Regions from separate parts of the Cutibacterium acnes genome, predicted to be linked through region 2. Evidence: riboswitches for the same ligand, from Rfam matches in the RefSeq annotation. Region 2 holds a riboswitch; the other holds the start of a gene.
The links. A riboswitch is a leader RNA that binds a small molecule or an ion and turns the genes downstream of it on or off. The one in region 2 is predicted to bind thiamine pyrophosphate.
Positions count from the first base shown of each region.

Region 1: it holds a riboswitch for thiamine pyrophosphate, as region 2 does, so the genes downstream of both, thiM (hydroxyethylthiazole kinase) here and CPA42_RS00615 (bifunctional hydroxymethylpyrimidine kinase/phosphomethylpyrimidine kinase) in region 2, are expected to answer to the same signal.

Region 1 covers NZ_CP023676.1:936,508-940,984, forward strand. Annotated here, with positions in the region: gene CPA42_RS04745 (MFS transporter) at 1-696, shown strand, start outside; gene CPA42_RS04750 (hypothetical protein) at 973-1,152, opposite strand; TPP riboswitch at 1,209-1,322, shown strand; gene thiM (hydroxyethylthiazole kinase) at 1,291-2,124, shown strand; gene thiE (thiamine phosphate synthase) at 2,111-2,761, shown strand; gene CPA42_RS04765 (L-lactate dehydrogenase) at 2,874-3,842, shown strand; gene CPA42_RS04770 (NAD-dependent malic enzyme) at 3,885-4,477, shown strand, end outside.
Region 2 covers NZ_CP023676.1:131,019-135,495, forward strand. Annotated here, with positions in the region: gene CPA42_RS00610 (oleate hydratase) at 1-1,581, opposite strand, end outside; TPP riboswitch at 1,753-1,847, shown strand; gene CPA42_RS00615 (bifunctional hydroxymethylpyrimidine kinase/phosphomethylpyrimidine kinase) at 1,830-3,407, shown strand; gene CPA42_RS00625 (hypothetical protein) at 3,584-3,760, shown strand; gene CPA42_RS00630 (thiamine phosphate synthase) at 3,769-4,422, shown strand.

The DNA.
Region 1 (4,477 bases), 810 kb from region 2:
GCACTCGATATACCCGCTGACGACATTGGAGATTTGCCTGCCGTTGAACACGTCCAAGACGCTTCCTACTCACTTGTCTTTGGTAAATACCGCAAGAGTCTTCTCATCGTCAGTCTGGGATCATTCTGCTTCATTCTGGGCTCTTTTACGATTCAGTCGTGGGGCCAGACCCTGCTCAAGACCGGCTTTGGCAAGTCTCCCGAGCAAGTCGGGACCCTGTTCATGTTCGTTTCCCTGGCCGATCTCATCGGGCGCTTCCTATCAGCATGGCTGGCAGACCGCATTGGTCGGAGAGCCACCATGTTGTCGTTTGGCCTCATCGGTGCTGGCGGGACTCTCATCATCGCCCTTTCGGCCCGCCTGGGTTGGGGCTGGCAGATCTTCTTCGTCGGTGTCCTCATTGCGATGGCCTTCGCCGACGGCGCCTTCGGCATCCTCAATGCTTTCGGCGCCGAGCAATTCCCCAACGAAGCTCGCTCGACTGGTCTGGGACTGGGCTACGGCATCGGCGCCACCGCCAAGATCATCGGTCCGGCGCTTATGGGACTCATGGTGGGCGGATCTGCCGTCAAGCAGAATGTCACCCTGGACGCGGTATTTCCGGCATTCATCCTGTTCGCTGTGCTGCTAGTCATTGGCGGTATGACGTACATGTTTGCCCGCGAAACTCGTGGCACCTCGCTCGACACGATCTGACCAATTAGATGATCCTGATGTCGAGGGCCTGTACCTGCCTCAAAGGATTGACCGAGGCCGTGACTTGACGGGGTGGTTTAGGGGTCCTCGACACGCCAGATCGAGCGGTGCGGAGTGATTTACGACGTTGACAGTGAGATCTGGAGGTTCTTTGGTGGCCTTAACGGCGTCCACGATGGATAGACGGCATTACAGGCCTTGCTGTCCTTTACAGTGATAGATGTTGTGCTCGTCACTGGTGGCTGCTGCAGTTGCGGAATCCAACGTGTCAAGTCGTCATAGGCCGTTGCACAGCATCTCTTTGTCCCCGACAGCTCTCCATGACAACGAGGTTTCGGTCTCGGCAACCTCTGACGTAGCAGCGTCGAGAACCTCAACGTCAGGGTCAAGGTGGGGGCTATGCCGGCATGGTGTCACCCGGATCTTTGCCTGGTTGGAGCTGGTTTGAGACGGCATTTCCCGATTAGTAGGGCGAGGACCGTCGTGAGCGCACGGCACGGCGGTAGGTTAGAAGGCAACGACGCGGGAGCCCACTGATCGCTGTGGGCTGAGAGGGCGCCACGAAGGTGCCGACCGCCGGAACCTGTCCGGATCATGCCGGCGAAGGGAGTGGTTGACATGACTGAATTGTCGAATTTGGTGGCGGAATCTGTAGAGCGATTACGCCGAGACAAGCCGCTGGTGCAGTGCCTGACGAACATCGTCGTGGCTAATTTCACCGCTAACGTGTTGCTGTCTGCAGGGGCGGTTCCTGCCATGGTCGACAATCCCGAGGAATCCGAGGGATTCGCCTCCATTGCCGACGGTGTACTCGTCAACACCGGAACTCCCTACCGGGAGACCGCTGAGGCCATGATTGCTGCTGCGCGCGGTGCCGCAAGCAGCAACACACCATGGGTACTTGACCCGGTGGGGGTAGGCATGCCATGGCGCACTCGGGTGGCCCTGGATACCTTGGACGTCGCCGCTCCAGCCGTCATCCGGGCGAACGCCTCTGAGGTGTTGGCATTGGCCGGTACTGGTGCCTCCGCTCGAGGTCCGGAGGCAGGAGATGCTGTTGAGGATGCCTTGGCGTCCGCGACTCAGCTCGTCCGCCGTTACGGCTGCGTAGTGGCCATTAGCGGCCCCGTCGATCACATCCTCGATGCGGACCGGCATGTGATCGTGTCATCGGGGCATGAGTGGATGACGCGGGTTACTGGAGTTGGGTGCTCACTGGGAGCTCTCACGGCAGCCTTTGCGGGAATCCAGAATGACCACCTCATCGCGGCCGTGTCCGCGACCGCCATGTTGTGTGTCGCCGCCGAACGGGCAGCTGAGCGCAGTGCTGGTCCGGGGGCTTTCGCGCAAGCTCTTGTTGACGAATTATTCCTGGTATCACCCGACGAGGTTGGTGAGCGGGGAGGGCTCCGCGATGTCACGGCCTGAATTTGATCTGTCGGTTTACCTCGTCACCGACACCGCCCAGTGTGGCGGACCTGACGAGGTTGTTGAGACCGTGCGCCACGCTATCGCCGGCGGGGTGACTCTGGTCCAATTCCGCGACCACGACTTGTCCGATGACGAGTTCGTCGCTTTGGGGCGACGCGTCAGAGAGATCTGTGTGTCGGGAGGGGTGCCCCTCATCATTGATGACCGCGTACATCTCGTTGCCGAAATTGGGGCCGATGGTGTCCATGTTGGGCAGTCTGACATGCCGGTCGACCAGGCCCGTGCGATTCTGGGCGACGATCTACTCATCGGCTTGTCCGCTCAGACTCCCGCCCATGTGGAGGCCGCCCTGTCCCAGGGGCGTGACATCGTCGACTATCTGGGAGTTGGGGCCCTGCATGGTACTGGAACCAAACCTGAGGCTGGGGAGCTCGGCCTGGCTGAGATTCGTGATGTCGTCAACGCCAGCCCGTGGCCGGTGTGCGTCATCGGTGGGGTGAGCGCATCCGATGCTCAAGACGTAGCCCGGGTGGGATGTGACGGCCTGAGCGTCGTCTCGGCGATTTGCCGGAGTACCGACCCCAAGTCCAGTGCACGGGAACTTGCGGAGGCGTGGCGTACGGCGAAGGAATGATGACCATGGCCTGGTGTGGAGACGTGCACAAATGGCCATAGATGCTGGCATCTTGTTCAGATGAGCGGACCTGGTGCGCAGCGTTCTGAATCAGGCGCGAAGGCACCTTAAGATGACCGTCATGAGCACTTTTGACGCCACTCGTCGCGCCTCCAAAATTTCCGTTGTCGGTGCTGGTTCAGTCGGTTCTTCACTGGCCTACGCCTGCCTCATCCGTGGATCGGCCGGCCTGGTATCCCTCTACGACATCGCCAAGGACAAGGTCGAGGCCGAGGTGGCGGATCTCGCCCACGGCACTCAGTTCACCCCTGCTTCGGTCATGGGCGGTGCTGACGTCCACGACACTGCTGACTCTGACGTCGTCTTCATTACTGCTGGGGCCAGACAAAAGCCGGGCCAGACTCGCCTAGACCTCGCCGGCGTCAACGCCAATATTTTGCGTTCCCTCATGCCACAGCTCGTTGAGCAATCCCCGAACGCCCTGTTCGTGCTAGTGACCAACCCGTGTGACGTCCTCACCGTCGTTGCCCAGGAGGCCACCGGATTGCCCGCCAACCGTGTTTTTTCCACCGGTACGATGCTCGACACCTCGCGGCTGCGTTGGCTCATCCGTCAGTGGGCCAACGTCGAGCAGCGTCATGTCCATGCCACCATTGTGGGCGAGCACGGCGACTCGGAGTTTCCGCTGTGGTCGACAGCCAATATCTCCGGTGTACCGATCCGCGACTGGGCAGTTGACGGTAACCGGGTGTTTACCGAGGATGTACTGGCTGACCTAGCCCACGAGGCGGCTTACGCGGCTTACAAGATTATTGAGGGCAAGGGCGCTACGAACTACGCCATTGGCTTGACGGGCGCTCGTCTAGCCGAGGCTTTGCTCCGTCCAGGCCGCTCCGTTCTGCCATTGTCGAGCGTCATGACGGACATGCACGGAATATCGGGGGTGGCCCTATCGATGCCCTGCATTGTCTCCCGTGACGGCATTGAGGGGGTCGTCCCCGTTGCTATGGATACCGAAGAAATCGCTTCTCTCAAGGCTTCAGCGGAACGGCTGCGTGACACTTTGTCATCGATCGCTTGACCCGATGAACATCTGTGCTGCTGACCGCATAAGCTAGGGGATATGTCAGTTCCCTTTCAGTATGCGCATGATGACGACGGAGGCCTTCTAAGGATTGCGGCCCGTGGCCAGGAGGTGTTGACGAACCCTCTGGCCAATCGGGGCACTGCCTTCACTATCGAGCAGCGAAAGGCGCTTGGTCTCACCGGCCTGTTGCCGTCGGGTGTCATGACAATCACTGATCAGCTCAAGCGGGTCTACGCACAGTATTCGGCGCAGCCTGATGACCTAGCCAAGTACCTGTACCTCAACCACATGCATGACCGCAATGAGGTGCTGTATTTCCGCCTCCTTGCCGAGCATATTGAGGAGATGCTTCCAATCGTTTACACGCCGACCATCGGCAAAGCGATTGAGGAGTACAGCCACTGGTACGACCGTCCGCGCGGCATCTACCTGTCCATCGATGATCCGGAAGACATGGAGCAGGCTCTCGCACAGTTGGGTCATGGCCCTGACGGCGTCGACCTCATCGTGGCCACCGATGCGGAGGGCATCCTGGGCATCGGCGACCAAGGTGTCGGTGGCGTCGCGATCACGGTAGGAAAGCTAGCCGTATACACCGCAGCTGCAGGGATTCACCCTCACCGCGTGCT
Region 2 (4,477 bases):
GGTGAAGACGCAGTCATCGGGGGTTTCGACGAACTGGCCTAGGCAAGCCAGGTTGACGCAGCCGTCCGGGATGACCTCCGGGCGATCGCCCTTGCCGCGGGGCATGAAGAAGGCCGTGATCCACGGCATCGTCGCGATTCGCACCTTGGTGTGGGCCTTGACCTCCTCGAACTGGTCGAGCAGTCCGAAGTGATAGCAGTACTCTTTGAGCAGTTCCTCGCCGGTGCATTCCAGCATTGTCTTGTTGACGACGTCGCCCTTTTCGAACGGGTACAGCCCGTAGGCCCATGCCACGCCCCAGTCTTCAGGCTGGCCATGGAACTGTGGCTGACGATTCATCGTCAGCGAGATGCACCACGACGAGTCCTCGGCGGTGATGATGCCGCCGGTGACGGTGCGCCCGGACAACGGATCGTTGCCGGTCAGCTCCTTGATCTTCTTGAGGAACGGGTGGTCACGACCGATGAAGTTGAAGCTGATTGATTGCCACACCGTCTTGTCAGCGTCGCCGCAGAAGACATCGGGACGTCCGAACGCGGGGGAGCGGCGAACCAGGTTGCGCCACAGCTCCCAGCCGGCCTGCATGTCTTTGTGGTAAGGGGCAGGGGTGTCCATGTCGCCGTATCCGGTGCACTCGGTAAGTGAACCGTTGGTCACGAACACCAGGTCCTTGGCGGACATGTCGATGCGATGCTCGCCACCCTCCTTATCGCGCCACAGGATGCCGCGGGCGATCTTGCGGTGGGCGGTGATCTCTAGGTCGACGTCGTAGACGAGGGTGTCGTACTGGAAGTTCACGCCCTTTTCGGTGAGCCACTTCACCAACGGGACGACGAAGGAGTCGTGCTGGTTGTAGCGACTGAATCGCAGACAGGACAGATTCGAGAAACCGGGAAGATACTGCAGGAAGCGGTGCATGTACCGTTTGAGCTCGGTAAGGGACTGCCACTGCTCGAAGGCGAACATCGTCTTCCACAGCAGGTAGAAGGTGGACTGCAGGAAGTCCTCGTCGAACCAGTCCTCGATCGACTTGTAGTAGGTGTCCGACTCCTTGGCCAGCAAGAGCCTCACGATGTCGAGCTGGCCTTTCTTGTTGAGCCCCATCTTTGAGGCGTCGCGCTTGTGACCGCGATTATTGATAATCCGACACGGATTGATGTTGGGGTCGTTCTCGTTCACGATCCGGAATTCATCCAGAACGCTGTAGGGTTCGGGCATCTCCAAGGCTGGGATGTCTTTCATGATGTCCCAGAAACACTCGAAGTGTTGCCCCATCTCACGACCACCGCGAGCGATGAAGCCCTTCTCCGTATCCCCTGCTCCGTCGAACGCGCCGCCGGGTTCTGACATTTCCTCGAGGATGGTGATGTTCTCCCCAGGCATCTGGGCGTCGCGAATCAAGTAGGCAGCGGAAAGAAGCGAGGCGATGCCCGAGCCGACGAGGTATGCCTTGCGCTCAGCGACGTCATCGGGCGGTACAGGGTGGTTCTGGGTGTAGCGGCCGAGGTCGTTCTGCACGAAAGGGTTGCCATCCGGGCTCACAGGGTAGCTGCGTTGATAAATGTGTTGGAAGTTCGTCATGACTGCTCCTCACACGACTTCGTCGGAAGTCCTTCGGTGAACTTCGACCAGTTCCCACGATAGCGCTGTCACCGCCTAATGGACCCTTGCCAACGACTTTTGTAGGAGTTTTGCAGGTGTTCGGTCGGTTTTCAGCGGCGGAGCGCAAGTTGTGGTGGGGTGACATACTGGTCTTTGGACACGGGGTGCGCCTCGGTGGCGCTGAGATCACACCCGTGGAACCTGATCTAGTTCGTACTGGCGAAGGGATGTCCGAGATGACCACTAGTGATGCGCTTGCCGAGCGGGGAACAATTCCCCGCGTCCTGTCAATTGCGGGTACCGATCCGTCCGGTGGAGCTGGCACCGCAGCCGACACCAAATCAATCGTCGCGGCAGGTGGATATGCGATGGTTGTCGTCACCTCCTTGGTGGCCCAGAACACCGAAGGGGTGCGCGCCATCCACACCCCGCCGACCGACTTCCTGGTCCAGCAACTGGCCGCTGTCAGTGATGACGTGAGAATCGACGCCGTCAAAACCGGAATGCTCGGCACCGCTGAGATCGTCGACGCGGTTGCGACCTTCCTCGACGAGCATCGACCGCCGGTAGTCGTCGTCGATCCGGTAATGGTCGCCACTAGCGGGGACCGCCTTCTTGCCCCCGACGCAGAGGCTGCCATGCGCGAGTTTTGTCGCCGCGCAACCGTCATCACCCCGAATATTCCGGAGCTCGCGGTGCTGTGCCGGAGCGAGCCGGCGACGACCCCGGAGCAGGCCGTGGAGCAGGCTCGTCGGTGGGCGGCTGAGACGGGAGTGGCTGTCGTCGTCAAGACCGGGCATTTGAATTCGCAGCGGGTCGACAATATGTGGGTGACGCCGGAAGGAGCAATGCACACCGTCCCGGCGGCGCGGGTGAAGACGACCAACACCCACGGTACCGGGTGCTCACTGTCCTCAGCCTTGGCGACCCGGTTGGGTGCCGGTGACACCCCGGGGGATGCCCTGGCGTGGGTCACCGACTGGCTGCACGAAGCGATTCAGTACGGGTCGGCGCTGAACGTCGGTAAGGGCCACGGCCCGGTGGACCACTCCCATCGGGCACGTCGGCTGGCCAAGGACGCCTCGGCAGTGGCGTGGTTTGCGCCCATCGACCCCTTGGAATCCCCGCAAGGGTTGGTTGGATCGGCAGAGCCTGCACCGGACGCGGTGGTTGCCCCAGCCGGCCCATGGACGACGGCCCTGTGGCAAGCAAGTGGGGACATCGCTCGTCGCATTGAGGACTCGGATTTTGTTGCCGCTCTCGTCGACGGCACCCTGTCGAAGCCGGCCTTCGAGTTCTACCTGGGGCAGGACGCTCAGTACCTCACCTACTATTCACGAGCTTTGGCATCCTTGGCGGCTCGTGCTGTCGACCCGGAGGAGTCAGTGTGGTGGGCGCAGTCCTCTCAGGCGTGCCTTGTTGAGGAGGCAGAACTGCACCGCTCTTGGTTAGGGGATCACATCGACGTGGTTGCCGGGCCGGTGACCTTGGCCTACACGGACTTTCTGCTGGCCCGGGCATTGGGTGACGACTACGTCGTCGGTACGGCAGCGGTACTGCCTTGTTTCTGGCTTTATGCACACTTGGGTGCCAAGGTTCCGCACGTTCCCGACGACCACCCTTACGCCTCATGGTTGCAGACCTATGGGGATCCCGAGTTCGTCGAGGGGGCGTCACACACCATCGGTCTGGTGGAGAAAGCCTTCCAGAACGCCTCCGCCGTCACCAGGGCTCGCGCTGCCCATGCCTACCTGACGGCCTGCCGTCACGAATTGGAGTTCTTCGACCAAGCTTTGCGGGTCTGACTAGCTCGTCAGCACAAAGATCATATGACCACACTTGTGTCTGTTGCGCGCCTGGCCTCGGCTGGAACGTCGATGCCCTCTGAGGGACGCGCTGCCCTGTGGGCGGGTGTTGTCGGGCCCCGATGGACCATTGCCTCACCGCCGCCGTTGCCGCGCGGCCCGGAGGAACCCCTTGGGTGCTCGCCCCGACGGCCATCGGGCTAGTCCCGGTGCGTACTCGGATGGCTCGGGAATTCCTTGATGCTGGGCCCGACGTGGCCGGGGAGGTTGCGGCAGCGCGTGCTGGCGGACCCGGAAGTTTTCGGGTGCAGCTGCGTGACGCCCTTGACGAGGCGGCGAGAACCGCAAAATAGGAGATGAGATGACTTTAGACCTGCGGTGCTATTTGGTGACGTCGGGGACTGGTCGGCACACCGTCGAGACTGCGGCAGCGGCCGCTGGGGCGGGTGCCGGGATGGTGCAGGTACGGGCCAAGGAATTGTCCACTCGTGATCTGTTCAGTCTGGTTTTGCAGGTCGGCGAGGCGGTTCGTCGAGCGAACCCCGCGACGCGGGTGGTCGTGGATGACCGCGCCGATGTCGCCTGGGCGGCCATACGGGCGCGAGGGAACGTCCACGGGGTGCACGTCGGATTGACGGATTTGCCGGTGCGTGATGCGCGGGCGATGCTGGGCCCCGACGCGATCGTCGGTTACACCACGGGAACCTTGGACCTCGTGAGATCGGCCGAACCGTTCGCTGATGCGCTCGACTATGTGGGTGCGGGACCGTTCCGACCCACCCCGACCAAGGAATCGGGCCGCTCCCCGCTCGGCGTTCAGGGGTATCCGGCCTTAGTAGGGGCGAGCAGCCTGCCGGTTGTCGCTATCGGTGACGTCCAGGTGGCCGATGTCCCTGCTTTGGCGGCCACCGGTGTGGCCGGTGTCGCGATGGTGCGGGCCATCATGGCCTCCGATGACCCTGCCGCAGTGGTGCGGCAGGTTGTGCAGTCTTTCGATGAGGTGCGGGTTAGCTGATGCTCTGAGGCGGTTTGGTGGGCTGACGTTGTTTCCCCGTTGGCGTAGGCATTGA